Regions from separate parts of the Shewanella cyperi genome, predicted to be linked through region 1. Evidence: predicted binding sites of a transcription regulator. Region 1 holds the regulator's gene; each other region holds the start of a gene.
What was found. Region 1 encodes sigma-54, which starts transcription at its own class of promoters, with help from an activator protein. Its sites were predicted from a motif close to GTTGGCACGNNNNTNGNNT; they were not measured.
Positions count from the first base shown of each region.

Region 1 (4,198 bases):
TGTCGAGTACAATGACAAAGGCCAGGTCAGCAGCAAGGTGAGTGCCAGCTACATGGAGCATTTCCAGGCCAGCAACATTACCGAATTCACCGAGCCCGTGTATCTGATCTATCCCAATGAAGGCGCGGCCCAATGGCGTCTGTCTGCCAGTCGCGGCAAGCTCAGCAAAAACAGCGGCAAGGTGGTACTGGAACAGGATGTGCAAATCCAGGCAATCAGCCAACAGGAACCGCTGCAAAATCTATCCACCAGCTATCTGGAGCTGGATTTGAACACTATGATAATGACTTCGAACAGGCCAATTTTGGTCTTCGGCAAAGGATTCAATGTCACCGGCCAGGGCCTGTATGCCGATCTCAATGCCCAGGAAGTCAAACTGCTCAGTCAGGTAAAAGGAAGCTATGAACCCAAGTAAAACCCTGCTGGCACTGGCACTGTGCCTGTGCAGCACCATGGCCACAGCCAAAAACAACGACCTGCTGCAGGAATTGAAAATTGCTGCCGCCACCCAATTTGCCGACATCAAGAACAAGCGGGTGGTCTATGGTGGGCCGGTACTGCTGACCCAGGGCAGCCTGAAGATCACCGCTCAGGAACTCAGTGCCTATACCGATGAAGCCTCAGGACAAAGGGTATTGGTGGCCAAGGGCAAGCCCGCCACCTACAGTCAGACCCTGGATGACGGCCGCCAGGCCAGCGCCAGTGCCAATGAGATCAGCTACAACATGGACAATCGCACCATGACGCTCACGGGCAATGCCAAAATTGAACAGGATGGCAGCCAGGTCAACGCCGACAAAATCATTTATGACATTGAAAAGCAGCAACTGAAGGCCGACAGCAGCCAAAAAGGCGATGAACGGGTGATCACCATCATCAAGCCGGAAAACTATCAGGAACAGTTGGCTCCCAAGCCCGAAGAACAAGAGCAGGATAAGGAGCCGGTTCGCCAATGACGGAACTGATCCTTAAGGCCAGCAATCTGGCCAAAAGCTACAAAAACCGCACCGTGGTCAAGGACGTCAGTCTCAGCGTGCGCACCGGCCAGGTGGTCGGTCTGCTGGGCCCCAATGGCGCCGGCAAAACCACCACCTTCTACATGGTGGTGGGGCTGGTGAAAAGTGACAAGGGCAGCATCCATATCAACGAAGATGACCTGACCCTGGACCCCATGCATCTGAGGGCTCGCAAGGGCATAGGCTACCTGCCCCAGGAAGCAAGCATTTTCCGTAAGCTGTCCGTGCACGACAACATCATGGCGGTACTGCAAACCCGCAAGGATCTGGACCAGGATCAGCGTGAAGAGGAACTGGAGCAGCTGCTGGAAGAGTTCCACATCACCCATATCCGCGACAACATGGGCATGTCTTTGTCCGGTGGTGAGCGGCGCCGGGTCGAAATCGCCCGTGCTCTGGCCGCCAATCCGCGCTTTATTCTGCTCGATGAACCCTTCGCCGGTGTCGACCCCATTTCGGTCATAGACATCAAGAAAATAATTGAGCAGCTCAAGAGTCGCGGCCTCGGCATATTAATCACGGATCACAACGTCAGAGAAACCCTTGATGTCTGTGAAAAAGCCTACATAGTCAGCCATGGCAACCTCATCGCCGAAGGCACCCCTGCCGAGATTCTGGACAATCAGCAGGTGCGGGCGGTGTACTTGGGTGAGCAATTCAGGCTATAGTTAAATTTAGCCTGATCTCTATCTCATTAAGGAAGAGTGCAACTGGCCAGCAGTTCACAAAACTGATAGAAAACAGCTTTCTGATAACAATAACAGTCAAGGATCCGCAGTAGATGAAAGCGTCACTCCAGCTCAAGCTGGGCCAACAACTGACCATGACGCCGCAATTGCAACAGGCCATCAGGCTGTTGCAACTTTCTTCACTTGAACTGCAACAGGAAATTCAACAAGCGCTGGATTCCAACCCTTTGTTGGAGCTGGACGATGACCAATTCGACAGCCAGGAGCGCAGCGATTCAGATCACAGGGAGCAGGACGACTTCTCCGAGCCCGTCACGGCCAGCAGTAACGATGACAGCTCCACCCTGGAAACCTCCGACGCCCTGACCCAGCAGTCCATGCCCGATGAATTGCCCATGGATACCACCTGGGACGAAGTGTTCACCGCCGCCCCTGCTTCCGGCAGCGGCTCCATGATGCGCGATGATGATATGCCCTTCCAGGGAGAGACCAGCGACGGGCTTTATGAACACCTGGAATGGCAAAAGAACCTCACCCCTTTCTCAGACACCGACATGGCCATAGCCACCGCCATCATAGACGCCATAGATGAACGCGGTTACCTGACCCAGACCACGGAAGACATACTCGAAGCCATGGGCGACGATGAAGTGGAGCTGGACGAAGTGGAAGCCGTGCTCAAGCGCATCCAGCACTTCGACCCCATAGGGGTGGCCGCAAGGGACCTCAGTGAATGCCTGCTGATCCAGCTGGCCCACTTTGCCGCCGATACGCCACACCTGGAAAACGCCAAACTGCTGATCCGCGACCATCTGGATCTGATTGCCGCCAGGGACTTCCGCACCCTGATGCGCAAAACCCGTCTGAAGGAAGATGAGCTGCGTGAAGCCATAGTGCTGATCCAGAGCCTCAATCCCCGTCCGGGTGAACAGGTCACGTCCGGCAAGGACGAGTACGTTATCCCCGACGTCTCTGTGAGCAAGAAAAATGGCCGCTGGGTGGTGGAACTCAATCCCGATTGCATGCCCAAGCTCAACGTCAATCAGCATTACGCCGCCATGGCCCGCACCAGTCGCAGTCAGGCTGACAGCCAGTTTATCCGTGGCCATTTGCAGGAAGCCAAGTGGTTTATCAAGAGCCTGGAGAGCCGCAACGACACCCTGCTCAAGGTGGCCAATTGCATAGTGCAGTTCCAGCAAGGTTTCTTTGAGTACGGTGAAGAAGCCATGAAGCCCATGGTGCTGAACGACATAGCCGAAGCGGTGGAAATGCATGAGTCCACCATTTCCAGGGTGACCACCCAAAAGTACATGCATACCCCGCGGGGTATTTTCGAATTGAAGTATTTCTTCTCCAGCCATGTCAGTACGGAAGACGGTGGAGAATGCTCGTCTACGGCCATCCGCGCCTTTATCAAGAAACTGGTGGCTGCAGAAAATCAGAAGAAACCATTGAGCGACAGCAAAATGGCGGAACTTCTGGCGGAACAGGGAATCAACGTTGCTAGACGTACCATTGCAAAGTACCGTGAAGCAATGCTGATCCCGCCGTCAAACCAGCGTAAAAGCTTATAACTCACTGTAAAAACTGGAGGAAAGTGTCTATGCAAATCAATCTGACTGGGCACCATATCGAAATTACAGATTCACTGCGTAACTATGTAGAGAGCAAATTTACCAAGCTTGAACGCCACTTCGAACAGATCAATAATGTGCACGTTGTGCTCAATGTTCAAAAAATGCAGCAGATTGCAGAAGCCAAGCTGCACCTCAATGGTGGTGAAGTGTTTGCCACGTCTGAGCATGAAGACATGTACGCCGCCATCGACGCTCTGATTGATAAATTGGATCGTCAGGTCATCAAACACAAAGAGAAACTGACTAAGCACTAAAAGATGGAACTGAGTACCATCCTGAGGCCGGAGTGCACCACCTGTGCCACTCCGGGCAGTAAGAAAAAGGTACTGGAACTGATCAGCGATATCGCCAGCGCCCAGTACCCCACCCTCTCTTCTCAAGAGATCTTCGAAAGCCTATTGGCCCGAGAAAAAATGGGAAGCACAGGCATAGGCAATGGTATTGCCATCCCCCATGGCCGCTTGAACAGCATAGAGACCCCGATCGCCGTGCTGGTCAAATGTGAAGAGGCCATCAGTTTTGACGCCATAGACAAACAGCCGGTTGACATACTGTTTGCCCTACTGGTGCCATCGGACCAATGCCAGCAGCACCTGAGCACACTCGCCGCCATGGCAGAAAAGCTCAACGACAAGCAAATCCTCAAGCAACTGCGCAAAAGCCAGGATGACGCTGAACTCTATCAGGTGATCACCGGATGAAACTGGTCATAGTCTCAGGTCGATCGGGCTCGGGCAAAACCGTTGCCCTGAGGGTCTTGGAAGACCTGGGCTATTACTGCGTCGACAACCTGCCACTGCCACTGATTGGGCCCTTGCTGGCGCAACTGAAAAGCAGCAATGAACTGGTGGCCATC
Region 1 is NZ_CP071501.1:3,449,941-3,454,138, forward strand. It holds gene lptC (LPS export ABC transporter periplasmic protein LptC) at 1-415, shown strand, start outside; gene lptA (lipopolysaccharide transport periplasmic protein LptA) at 402-956, shown strand; gene lptB (LPS export ABC transporter ATP-binding protein) at 953-1,684, shown strand; gene JYB84_RS15340 (RNA polymerase factor sigma-54) at 1,798-3,279, shown strand; gene hpf (ribosome hibernation promoting factor) at 3,309-3,596, shown strand; gene ptsN (PTS IIA-like nitrogen regulatory protein PtsN) at 3,600-4,043, shown strand; gene rapZ (RNase adapter RapZ) at 4,040-4,198, shown strand, end outside.

Region 2 (4,198 bases), 760 kb from region 1:
AACCAGGGTTGCTCCCACAGTTCGGGCTCGGGAACTTCCTCGATAAGCTGGTCCATAAAGGGCACGGTAACCACTTCCAGCATGTCGCCACGCTGGCTGTCAAAGCCCACGGCACCTTCCAGCAGGCGGCGGATATTGGCCAGTTCCTGTTCGGTTCTGGGCACGCGGGCCACCTGACCTTCGCCGTTGGCGCCGCCGTTCTTGAAATCCACCGCTACGGAAACACTCACCCGGCGCAATACCCCAACCTGTTGACGGGTATGGCTGATAGTGGTGTCGAGCTCATAATTACGGGTCGCTTCCCTGTGGCTGGAACCATTGTTTTCCGAGGCAGACTGGTTTGCTGCCGCCAGGGTTTGCGGGATGTTGGACTCCATGGGAGGCTGATTGGACAGGGCGCCCGGGATCCCCATCACACCGGCGCCACCGCTGCTGTTCTCCACTGTCATCTCGCTGCGAACCGCTGGCAGATCGGGATTGAACCTTTTAGCGGTCTGCTCCACGGCGGTAAAGTCCATACTGACATCCACCTGGGAGGTGAAATTTTCCGGCCCCAATATCGGCATCAAAATCGCGTCAATCTTGCTGCGGTATTCGGCTTCTTTCTGCTGCACCAGTTCAAGTTCACGGCGAGCACGGGCAGAGACACCATCCTGGCTGCCTGAGTTGAGCAAACGACCATTTGAGTCTGTGACTGTCACCTTGGTGGGTTCCAGTCCCTGCACGGCCGAGGCCACAATGTCCACAATCGCATCCACTTCACCCTGACCCAAACCACCACGACGGGTGGTGACCACCACAGTAGCGCTGGGTTGGGATTTATTGCGGGCGAACACATTTTCTTTGGGCAGGGCCAGGATCACCTTGGCGCGACTGATACTTTTCAGCTCTTCGATGGCGCGGGCCAGGTTTTGCTCCTGACTGTGTTTCAGACGGGCCTGCTCCATGCGCTGACTGACGCCGAAACCACTGTCCTGACTGAGGAAGTCCTCACTGCCAGCCGGTGAGCTGTCGACGCCGGCGCGGCTCAGCATCATCTTGACGTCCTGATACTTGTCCTCGGGCACCTTCACCACATCCACATCAATCTGATAGGGGATCTTGTTCTTGTCGAGCACATCCAGCACCTGCACCATTTCCTGGGTTTCCATCTTACCCAAGGGGCGGTACTCCGGTTCCTGAGCCCACATCATGATAAAGACTGCCAGGGCCAAACAGATGGCCAGAGCCAAAATCATGGTGATTTGGCGCATCATGTCGACGCCACCCAGGCTGCCTAACATACCAGACTTGTTTTCCTGTGCCATTCCTTCCAGCCCCTCGGCGCCCATTCCCGCACCGCTTCCGACTATCATATCTGTGCTCACGTCAGTCACCCTTTAAATGCGTTACGGGCCTATACAGGCATGCTCATGATTTCTTTGTACGCTTCCACCAATTTGTTGCGCACCTGTACCGTGGCCTCGAAGGCGACACTGGCCTTTTCCCGGGCAATGACAGTGTCGGACAGAGTGACTGTGGTGTCACCCATCTCAAGACGGGTGGCCAGATTGCTGGCGGTACCTTGCAGCTGATTGACGTTGCCCAGGGCATTGACCAACAGATCACCAAAATCGGTGCCGGCGGTATTGTTAACCTGGCGCAGGGGATTGGCTTCTATGCCCATCTGCGGCGAGATTTCGCGCGTCAGCGCTTGCATCTCCTGCAGCAGTGAAGAATTTCCAATTTGCATATCCGGCTCCCTTGTCACTAATTTGACGGCGATTAAACGCGATAACCAGATAAAGCAAAATCTTTGCCAACTGTATCAGGGCAAGAAAGCAGAAACGAGGAAAAGCAGAGACAAGCTCTGCTTTTATGGGGGGGATCAGCGGTCAGGCCGGTAATTGAATGCCCATTTCACGCATCCTGGCCATCTTGTACCTGAGCGTGCGGGCACTGATCCCCAGACGCTCGGCCACCAGTTTGCGGCTGCCTTTACATTGGGACAGGGTTTCAAGAATGATGACGTGCTCCTGGGCCTTGAGTTCATCCCCCAGGCCATCCGGCTCACAGCGCCCTTCCCCTGTATGTTCGGTAAAGGCCACTTCCTGGGCATCCAGAATAATGTCCTGGGCCGTCACCGTCGCATCGTGGCACAGAATGATGGCGCGCTGGATGACATTATCCAACTCCCGCACGTTGCCGGGCCAACGGTAGGACAGCAAACGACGGCAGGCACCGTCGTCCAGTTCGGGAGCCGCGCCAATACCATTGCGACTCCAATGGCGGGCCAGAAGATGACGGGCCAGCGGCAGTATATCTGCAGGTCTTTGGTTCAGCGCCGGCCAGGTCAGAGGGAACACATTGATCCTGTAATAAAGATCTTCCCTAAAATCCCCCTGCTCGGCCATGGACTTAAGATCTCTGTTGGAGGTTGCCAATACCCTGACATCCAGCTTGATGGTTTTGCGACTGCCGAGCCGTTCAACTTCACGCTCCTGCAATACCCTCAGTAACTTGGCCTGCAGCGCAAGATCCATCTCGGAGATCTCGTCCAACAGCAAGGTGCCGCCTTGGGCCTGCTCAAACTTGCCGGGGCAAGCCTGGAAAGCACCGGTGAAGGCGCCCTTCTCATAACCGAACAGGGTCGCCTCCAGCATGTTCTCCGGAATGGCGGCACAGTTGATGGCCACAAATGGCCCCTCGGCCCTTGGACTGTTGTTATGAATATACCGCGCCAGCACTTCCTTTCCCGAACCGCTGGGGCCCAGGATCATTACGGAAGCGTCCGACTTTGCCACCCGCTCAGCCAGAGACAGCAGTGCCAAGCTCTTGTCATCGGCCACCACCGGCCTGTCGGGCGCGGCAGCCACCGGCAGATAACGGCTGACCTGATTGAGCAGCACCTCGGGAGCAAAGGGTTTGGCCAAATAATCAACCGCCCCCAGTTTAATGGCGCTGACAGCGCTGCCTATGGTGGCAAAGGCGGTCATCAGCAACACGGGAATCTTGGGATGATGTTGCCTGAGATAGCCAAGCAGGCCCATGCCACCTATGCCTTCCATTTGTACGTCGCTGATCACCATATCAAAACGGCGATGCTTGAGCGCCAGAATGGCCTCCTCGGCACTGGCAACCTCCTGACAATCGTAGTGAGCCAGCATCAGGGTATCCACCAGCGCCTCACGCAGCGCGGCATCATCCTCCACCAGCAATATGCTTGCTTCAGCCATGGTTGACCTCCTCTTTGATGGACTCGGCCACCAGCGGAAAACGCAATGTCACACAGCATCCTTGCCCGGGTGCACATTGCATATTGAACTCGCCGCCGTGATTGCGAACCACAGTCTGCACCACGGCCAATCCCAACCCGGTTCCCTGGGCTTTGGTGGTATAAAAAGGTTCCAGCACTTTTTGCTGTAGATCTGGCTCAAGGCCTTTACCGTTATCCGTGACCGTCAGCAGCACCTTACCCTCTGTATCCTCGGCCCTTACTTCTATCCGGCTAGCACCTGCCTCAAGGCTATTCATCAACAGATTATTTATCGCAGACCCCAGGGCATTGGCATTGGCCAGGATTTGTCCCTGACTGGAATCGATAAGCTGCAATTGAGCTTGGCTGCGCTGTGCCAGGGGAGCGCAGTTATCCATCACTGTGGCCAGTATGGGTGCCAGTTGGGTACGCTCACCCATGGCTTCGTGACGCCCCTTGGCCATCAACAGCATGTCATTGACCTGACGCTCAAGCTCATTGAGCCTGTCCACCAATTTTTGTCGAAAGCGGGATGAGGATTCGGCAGTTAACTTGGCACTGCCAAGATTGGACGCATAAAGTAATGCCGCCGCCAGGGGGGTACGGATCTGGTGTGCCAGGGTGGCTACCATTTTTCCCAAGGCAGACAAACGTTGCAGGTGTGCCACGTGTTTTTGCAACAAACGGGTCTCGGTCAGATCCGTCAGTACAATCAATTGCCCCTGGGTTTGCAGTAAAGGGGTAATGGCCAACTTGACCCTGCGGCCATTGCGCAAGGACACTTCGTGACCATCATCCTCACGGGGAGCAAAAGCCCGGTTGATAATGCTGAGCCAGCGTTCGGCAACCAAAGGCATTCCCAGCAATTCGGCGGCCATGGGGTTGGCCTGTCGCACTACACCATTGCCATCCAATATCACCACACCCGATGGCATGGCATGCAGCACTTCATCCATGGAAATG
Region 2 is NZ_CP071501.1:2,694,908-2,699,105, forward strand. It holds gene fliF (flagellar basal-body MS-ring/collar protein FliF) at 1-1,355, opposite strand, end outside; gene fliE (flagellar hook-basal body complex protein FliE) at 1,397-1,732, opposite strand; gene JYB84_RS11720 (sigma-54-dependent transcriptional regulator) at 1,875-3,215, opposite strand; gene JYB84_RS11725 (sensor histidine kinase) at 3,208-4,198, opposite strand, start outside.
Region 2: a site for sigma-54 is predicted at 1,785-1,803, ahead of fliE (flagellar hook-basal body complex protein FliE). Genes of this name have one in related genera too.

Region 3 (4,198 bases), 1.2 Mb from region 1:
CAGGGTGGCGGCATTGAATGCCGCAGACAGCCCAAGGCCGGTGCCGCCACGACTGCGGCTGGTCGTAAAGAAGGGTTCAAACATGTGCTCGGCCACCTCGGCCGTAATGCCCTTGCCATTGTCTTCAATCAGAATTTCCAGATGGTGATTTTTCACTTCGGCACGGATTTGCAGCTTGTTTTCCCTGTCCCGATTGAAGGCATGGGTATAGGCATTGGACAGGATATTGCTGACTATCTGACTCAACAGACTTTGATTGGTGGTGATATAGAGGTTTTCGTCTGCTTCTATGTCGAGGTCCACCTTCATGGGGGCGAAGATCAGCGAGGTGGACTCGCAGATTTCACCCAGCACCTGCTTGAGGTTGATATTACGGTGTTCCTCGTGGCTTTGCTCGGCGGCCACGGTTTTGAATTTCTGGATCAGGTTGCTGGCGCGGGTGATGTTGCTGACGATAAGTTCACAGCTTTGCTGATACTCATCCAGTATGGCGTTGATTTCCTCCAGGGTGGCATCGGGGCTGTGGATAAGTTTGACCAGTTCGTCGATATGGGCCAGCTGGGCGCTGGCGGCGGTCAGGCAGATGCCTATGGGGGTGTTGATCTCGTGTGCCACCCCGGACACCAGGCCCCCCAGGGCCGCCATTTTTTCCTGTTCCACCAGCACCTGTTGCGCCCGCTTAAGGATTTGCAGCGAGTGTTCCAACTCCTGGGTCCGCTCCTTGACCTGTTTGGCCAGTTCATCCTTGTAGGAGCGTTCCAGTTCCAGCAGTCTTTCCCTGTCTTCCAGGGCTATCTGCAGCTCGGTACGGGATTTTTTGATGGCACTGAAGGAGCGCCGCAGTTGCTCCTGCATTTCATTAATCGCCAATGCCACCAGGTCAAACTCGTTTTGTTTGCCCTTCTGGTGAAAGGCCAGTGGCGAGAACTCACCTTCAAGATCAATGCGTTGACAGTATTCGCTGAGGCTGTGAAGGTGGCGGGTGATGTTGATCCACACCAGAAACAGGATCATGCCGGCCACCAGAAAGGTCTTGATGGCATTGGACAGCAAGATCAGGATTGCCCTGTCATAGAGGCGTTGGTAAATGGCATTCAAATCCGCCTGCACCAGCAGCTTGCCAACGGCGATGGATTCGCTGCCGGAGTTATACTGCAGCGGAAATTCCCGCTCCAGCACGTTATCGTCCAGGCGCTCACCTATTGCCCAGTGCTGGCCGCTGTCATCATTGATCAATATGTAGGTGATATCCGGCAGCTGGATTAAACCATTAAGCTGGGTATTGATCAGTCGCTCGTCTATGACCCAGATGCTGGCGGCCAGCACGTCGAGGTTGACCGTTTCTATGGTGGTGAATGCCCGGTCAATACGGCCCAGGTCGCTGCGGTAATCCATCACCAGCTGGTAGCCCGTGGTCACCAGGGTGATCAGCGAGCTGAACAGCACTATGGAGATCATCAATTTTCTGCCGATGGGGCTTTGCACCAATTGACGGGAGAAAGTCAGCATAGAGGGACAGGTATCCTAAAGGCCCGGGGTTTGATTATGTATAAGCATAGCCCCCTTGTCCAAATCACACAGAAAATCTATCAGATTGAACAGGCTATACCCAAGCAGCCAATGCTGGCATCCATTTTGCTTTACTTGATTGCTGTTCAATTTTCTGACGCATGGGATGAGCTATGAACAAACTGGATCTGACATCATTGGGTGGTCTTAATGGTAAACATTGGTTGACCAAGACCATGTTGTGGTTGGTGGTCGCCTGTGGCGGCTTGCTGTTTGGGCCCCAGGCGCTGCTGGAAGCCCTGAATTTGAATTCTGTGGTACAGAGTCAGCCCCAGCTTTTGGGATTGGGACTGATTATCGGTGCCGCTTACTTTGTCAGTCGATTGTTGAATTTTCTATTGGACGAAGCCATCTGTTATTTGGGTGACAGACGAGCGGTGGAAACCATTGAAAAAAAGGTGCGTTTGCTGGATCCGGCCGAGCGCGCCCTGTTGCGGGAGTTCTTTCTGCAGGGGGCCACTATTTTAACCTTGCCCAAGGACGAACTGGCGGTGAAGAGCCTGGTGGCCACCAATATCCTCGAATGCCTGGGAAATGAGCGTCATTATGCGATTCAGGGTTCCACGGCTGACTATAAAATTTCCATGAAAGCCAGGATTTACCTGAACCGTGATGTGCTGCGACTGCCGGCGGGAGAGCCCAGTCAGGAAGAGTTGCAGCAGCTTATCCGCACCCGTCCAAGCTTTGTCACCGGCCTGGTTCAGGCCCGCAAGCCAGGCTCACAACGCGCAGCCTGAGCCTGATTCCAGGTAGGGATGCCGACAATAAAAACGGGGGCCAATGGCCCCCAAAATAAATCACTCAATACTTGCAACTTGCACAGATCAGAACAACAGAAAGCAAAAACCCTAGGGCTTGGCAGACTTCACAAAGAACATCCACGATAAATAGGAAATAATCCCTATCGTGCTGAAGATAACTATCATAGAGAGTAAACCGATAGGGTTACCAAACATTAAATCGAGCCAAAACGCCATGATTGAAATCCTCTTTCTTGTGCGGTCGTGATTAACCTATCTCGATGACGCTCCCGAATTACTGATCCTGATCAATAAAGTCCCCATCCCGGCCTCCTGACACATTTTCAGTGTTAAAAGTTTGAGTTTCATCAAGTTTATTGTGATTTTTTGATCGCAGCCGATTTTCCGGCTTGTTGGCACTGCACCTTTGTAGGGCAAAAGTTGACAAAATTCTCTGTATTTACAAAAAGATTCAATGAAAAGTGCGTTCGCAATTTTTGGACCTTGCATCTATAACTAACAGTGAAGAAGCGAATGGAAAGGAAGCCTCGAATGCTATTTTCATCCCAGTCTACGCCTCCGGCGACCATACTCATTGTTGATGATGAATTGGCCAACCTGTTGTTGCTGGAAGAGGCTCTGAAGGAGCTTGGCAGCATTATCACCACCCAGGATGGTGAAGAAGCGCTGCTGTTGGCTGAGCAGCACAGACCCGAAGTGATATTGCTGGATATCGAAATGCCGGGCATGGGCGGCTTTGAAGTCTGCAAGCGGCTGAAGCGCAGCCCCAATACCTGTAACAGCGCCGTTATTTTTGTCACCTCCCATTCCGCCTCCGAGTTTGAATATCAGTCATTGAGCTACGGCGGTGTCGATTTTCTCAGCAAACCCATAGATTTCAGGCTGTGCCAATTGCGGGTCAGGAGTCAGCTGACCCTGGTGCAACAGGCCAATGCGCTGCGTACCGCCAGGGAAGAGTTACACGATTTGGTGACCCATCTGCCGGTATTTATTTCCTATTGGTCGCCTGACTGGCGCAACCTGTACAGCAATGACTTTGCCGGCCAGTGGTTCGAGCAAGGTGCCCAAAGCATGAAGGGGGAAGAGGCCATAGAGGTCCTGCCGCCTGAGTTGTGGCGCCAGCTGCCCTTGCATGGGGTCCATTCCGAAACCACCAGTCTGGTTTCCGTGCATCTGGACTCACCCATTCAGGGCGCCGAGGATCTGCAGGCCTATATTTCGCCCCGTTTTGAAAAAGAAGATGTCTGTGGCTACCTTCTGACCCTGGTGGATGTGACTGATATCAAGCGGGCCAAACGCGAACTATCGGCAGAAAAGGAACGCCTCAAGGTCACCTTGAGTTCCATAGGTGATGCCGTCATAGCCACAGATCTGGAGGGATGCATCAGTTTTATGAATCCCATTGCCGAGCGCATGACCGGCTGGTTGCTGCGGGAGGCCGAGGGAGAGCATATAGAAACCGTGATGAATCTGAGGGATGCCGACACCCAGATGCGTGGCCTGAATCCGGCTATCCTGGCGCTGAACGAGAAACGAATCGTCGCCATGGCGCTGAACAGTCAGCTGACCAGCCGCGATGGTACAGTGTACCGGGTCGAAGATTCGGCCGCCCCCATCAAGGATGAACTGGGCCAGGTTATAGGCGCCATCATGGTATTCCATGACATCAGCGAATCGATTGCCATGGCGGTAAAGATGAGTTACCTGGCCAATCACGATCAGCTGACGGACTTGCCCAATAGGATCCTGCTCCATGACAGACTCTGTCAGGCCTGCAAGACAGCCAAAAACAAGGGACGGCTGGTGGCCCTGTTCCTTATCGATATAGATCATTTCAAATACCTCAATGACTCCCTGGGGCACCATCA
Region 3 is NZ_CP071501.1:471,366-475,563, forward strand. It holds gene JYB84_RS02030 (sensor histidine kinase) at 1-1,509, opposite strand, end outside; gene JYB84_RS02035 (superinfection exclusion B family protein) at 1,683-2,306, shown strand; gene JYB84_RS02040 (DUF3149 domain-containing protein) at 2,418-2,546, opposite strand; gene JYB84_RS02045 (two-component system response regulator) at 2,862-4,198, shown strand, end outside.
Region 3: a site for sigma-54 is predicted at 1,623-1,641, ahead of JYB84_RS02035 (superinfection exclusion B family protein). Genes of this name have one in related genera too.

Region 4 (4,198 bases), 1.1 Mb from region 1:
TCCAGGTATCTGGCCGCCCGGTTAAAATCTTCAGCGTCGGCCGCATGAAAAAAGCCCTGCAAGGCGCCCCTGGGTGTATCCCGATGCAAGGGATCGCGGTAATCGAAGTGGGCGTCGGCCCCCATGTCCCCGGCAATTTCCTGGTCGATTTGCTCTTCCTTTGCCACGGCTGTTATCAGGTCCGATTGGGCGGCATTGGCAGTGGCATTCGATGGCGATTCGGCCGCTGTTGCCGTCCCCATGGCCAGCAGCCACAGCAGCATCACTGCCCCAAGCGACTTTTGCATCTTGTGTCCTTATGTGTTTGCGCTTTTGGCCCAGTCTAGCACCGAAATGGCACCAATACAGCCAACACTGGTCCGGCAACTGACTGGAAATTAAAGAGGAATCCCCTTTCATTAATCTGTCATCTGTCTGTGGGACTCTGGTGCACAACCCCGACAAGGATGCCGGGCCAATGGCCTGAGCCCTGCGGAAAGTGCGATGCCAACCATCGCCAAGGCAACCCAATGTAAAAGGAGAGTGGCCATGTCATACAAGGCTGACGGTCATGATATTAAGGTGGCATTTCCGGTTGATGCGATTTCAGTAAACAAAAACTCCATCGCTTACACGGACGGCAAGGGCAAAAATCGTCAGACCTTTGCCCGGCGCAGTGAGGCGCAAAATTTTGTGAAGTGGCTGCTCAGCAGTAATCGCTGAATGGCCAAAGGCTTAGCGTTCAAGCGAAAGACCGGCGGCGTGCGCCAGTTCGGGGAATTTTCGCACATACCTGGGCAGCATGGATTCGTTGCCAAGCAATCCCCCCTGATGCAGGTATAGTACCCGGGCATCTGGGTGGGCATCCATGTAGTCAAGCAGCAGGATCCAGGCCAGCGGATCGTACAGCAGCTCAAACTGCGTGCCGGTCTTTTCCAATGCCGACCAGATCTCAAAAAACTCCCGATAACATTTGCCGAAATGGTATTTGCGTCCGGGAGAGAGAATGGTCGGAAAGTGCCTTTCCTGGGCACCGAGCCCGGCGAACTGCGCCTTTAGGTAGTTGTCATCCCCCACCAGGGCACAGGTCAGCACCTGGATATCCAGGCCCTGCTCCACAAAATACTTGCTCAGGAACAGCGCAGTGGTGCCGGTCCCGGAAGGCAGCATCAATTTAAGTTCGGCAATTCCATTGGTCGCGGCATACTCGGCAATTTCCCGTGCCAGGGCAGCAACCCCATACTCGGCGTAGCCACAGCGCCCCCCCTCGGGGACAAACAGGCAGTCTTGCTCCAGGGTTGAGACCAGGTGCTGCTGCAAATAGCTCTCAAGATTCATCCCTTCCCTGCGGGCCTGAGCCCCCACTTCAATCAGTTCGGCCCCCAGTGCCAGGGCCGCCTTGAAGTTACCGCAGGGATTGAGACGCAAATGCTCGCTGATATGGTCAACATAAAACTGCAAGTGCCAGCCCTTGAGCCTGGCCAGTGCCGCCATTGAGTAAAGGGAGTTGGCCTGGGCCGAACCGTGGCCGATAAGCCGTTTGACCCCGGGAAAGTCATGCTCCAGGAACCAGGCAAATTTGCGCGCCTTGTTGCCACTGAATTGGGGATGCAACAAGTCATCCCGTTTGACCAGCAGCCTGTGTCCGGCAAAGTTGAACTCCTCGACCGGTGACGGTGACAGTGGAAAAAGGCTCGACACATAGGGCTCCTGTACTGAATTGCCGGGCCATTGTACGTCAGTGGAGCCTTGGTGAAAATCACCGGCTTATGGTGAAACAGACCAACAGGCTTCCCCCCTTTGGCGGCAAAAATGCGTATAATACATTGTTATTAAATGACATTAGTAATTTGGCACAGTATTGGCTAGGACATTGGCAAATCACGCGGGACAGAAGTCCCGCCGTCAGCGAAATCAAGGAGAGCTATATGTCACTGCTGCGACTGCTGTTTAACATTGCCTGGTTTGTCCTCGGGGGATTTGTCATGGGGCTGGCATGGTGGCTGGCAGGATTACTGTGTTTTATCAGCATCATAGGCATCCCCTTTGGCCGAGCCTGTTTTGTCATAGGCGAACTGGCCTTTTGGCCCTTCGGTCAGGAACATGTTAACCGCCGGGTGCTCCACGGTCATGAAGATCTGGGCACAGGTCCACTGGGATTTGTCGGCAATCTGGTATGGTTCTTTCTGTTCGGGATCTGGCTCGCCATAGGCCATCTGGCCCATGCCCTGGGCTGCTTTATCACCATCATAGGTATCCCCTTCGGCATCCAGCACCTGAAGCTGGCACTGCTGAGCCTGACCCCCATAGGCCGTACCGTGGTGCCTGTGCGGGATTAACCACAGCACCAGAGCTAAGCTACAGAGCCTAAGCGCCGGGAAGGCCGGCGCTTTAGCGGCTATGCTTAGCATGTTCCGGCCAACAGGCCGGCCATGCAGGAGTCCCCGATGATACGCTGGCTGATGGGCCTGTTGTGTTTACAGCCCTTCCTCTTCGCTGCGGCCCAGGATGCCGCTACGCTGCGCATAGGCACCAATGAGGAGGTGATGTCCAAATTGCCCGGGGTGCAACAAAAAGTGCTGGAGGCATACGCCAATCTGGGTCTGGCAACGCAATTGGTGGATATGCCCGCAGCCCGCCTGCCCCTGGTGCTGCAACAGGGCCACCTCGACGGCATCATGGTGATGGAGCCGGAAGTGGTTTCCCAATGGCAACATATGCATCTGGTCAAACCGGCCATATTCAAAACCGAGTTGCGGTTATACGGCCACCGTTCGCTCAAGGTGGACTCCTTCGAAGATCTGCAACCCCTGACGCTTATCAGCGTACACGCCATCCGGGTGCTCGAATATCAGGCCAAGGCCCTGAAAATCAGCAATATCACCTACGCCAAATCCCTTCCCGGTGCGGTCGACATGCTGCGCAAGGGGCGCGGCGATATTATGTTGATGCTGCCCTCAGTAGTGGAAGAATTCGCTCGTCAGCAGGGCGTTGATGGCAAGGCTGTGGATGACAAGGCTATGGATGACAAGGCTATGGAAGACATAGTGCCGCTGCCGTTGCCGCCTCTGGTCAATTACTATTTCCATATGCTGGCAGACAGCCAAACCGAGCTGACTACTCAGCTGAGTCGGGAGCTTGAGCGTTTGAGGAGAGAATGCCCCGAGCCCAGCGACACTGTGGTGTGCCAGACCATACGTTGATCAGTCGGCTACCACGTCAGTCAGCAGCGCCAGCAACTGTGGCTGCACATCCAGGGCCAGATCATGGCCACCATTGGGCAAGTAATTCACCGATGCTCCGTAACGCCCCGCCAGCGACTCACTGCAACAGGGATGCACCAGGCGGTCGTTCCTGCCATGGATAAAGTAACTTGGGCAGTTTACCGGCGACGCCTCAAAGCGCCAGGCAGCCCAAAGCTGGCGCAGCATATTGCCAAGGCTGGTGCAGGCCACTTGATGCAGGCGGCTCCAGCGGGCTATCAGTTCCCAATCCTCACCTCTTTGATGGCTGACAAGTTTCACTATCGCAGTTTCAACCAGGCCAATTTCAGGTCGTGGGTCAGGAAGCACCCGCTGCCTGAGCACGGATGCGGCGGCAGATAGGCCAGCAAACACCACCGCCGGCAGCGAAAAGCGCCGGAACCAGGGCGAGTGCCGGTCGCTTGAGCCCAAAACCCACACGGCGCGCACCCGCTTGTCGCGGGCTGCCAGACTCAGCGCCACCATGCCGCCAAACGAAATCCCCAGCACAACACAGGCACCAACACCGAGAGTGTCGAGTCTGTGACTCAGCTCGTCGGCGTAGTCTTCCACCCGCAGGGGGCTTTTACGCTCCGCCAGGCTACCATTACCGGGCAAGTCCAGGCACAGTACCTTAGCGCCCAGTGCCCTCAGCTTATCGTCAAAGCCTTCCCAGTGGCGCCTGTCACGGCCAAGGCCCCGCAGCATGACAAGGGTTGTCATGGCAGCAACTCCGGGTACCAGAGTTTGACACCCTGCTCCCTGAAGCCCGTCAACTCGGCCGGCGACAGTTGCTCCAGCAGCCTGGAATGGGCCAGCTCCAGCATAAACTGCATCAAGATGGTATGGCGGCGCAAAATCCTATGGTGCCTGTGCTGTTTTTGCGGGTTGAACAGGCCGGCAAAGTTGAACAGTTGGCGGGGATTTTTTCTGACCCAGGCCCAGGAGCCCATTTCCAGGGTAAAGGGCAACAGGGG
Region 4 is NZ_CP071501.1:2,351,514-2,355,711, forward strand. It holds gene JYB84_RS10210 (mechanosensitive ion channel family protein) at 1-287, opposite strand, end outside; gene JYB84_RS10215 (hypothetical protein) at 529-702, shown strand; gene JYB84_RS10220 (1-aminocyclopropane-1-carboxylate deaminase/D-cysteine desulfhydrase) at 715-1,680, opposite strand; gene JYB84_RS10225 (YccF domain-containing protein) at 1,908-2,318, shown strand; gene JYB84_RS10230 (type 2 periplasmic-binding domain-containing protein) at 2,427-3,182, shown strand; gene JYB84_RS10235 (alpha/beta fold hydrolase) at 3,183-3,944, opposite strand; gene JYB84_RS10240 (DUF2817 domain-containing protein) at 3,941-4,198, opposite strand, start outside.
Region 4: a site for sigma-54 is predicted at 1,829-1,847, ahead of JYB84_RS10225 (YccF domain-containing protein). Genes of this name have one in related genera too.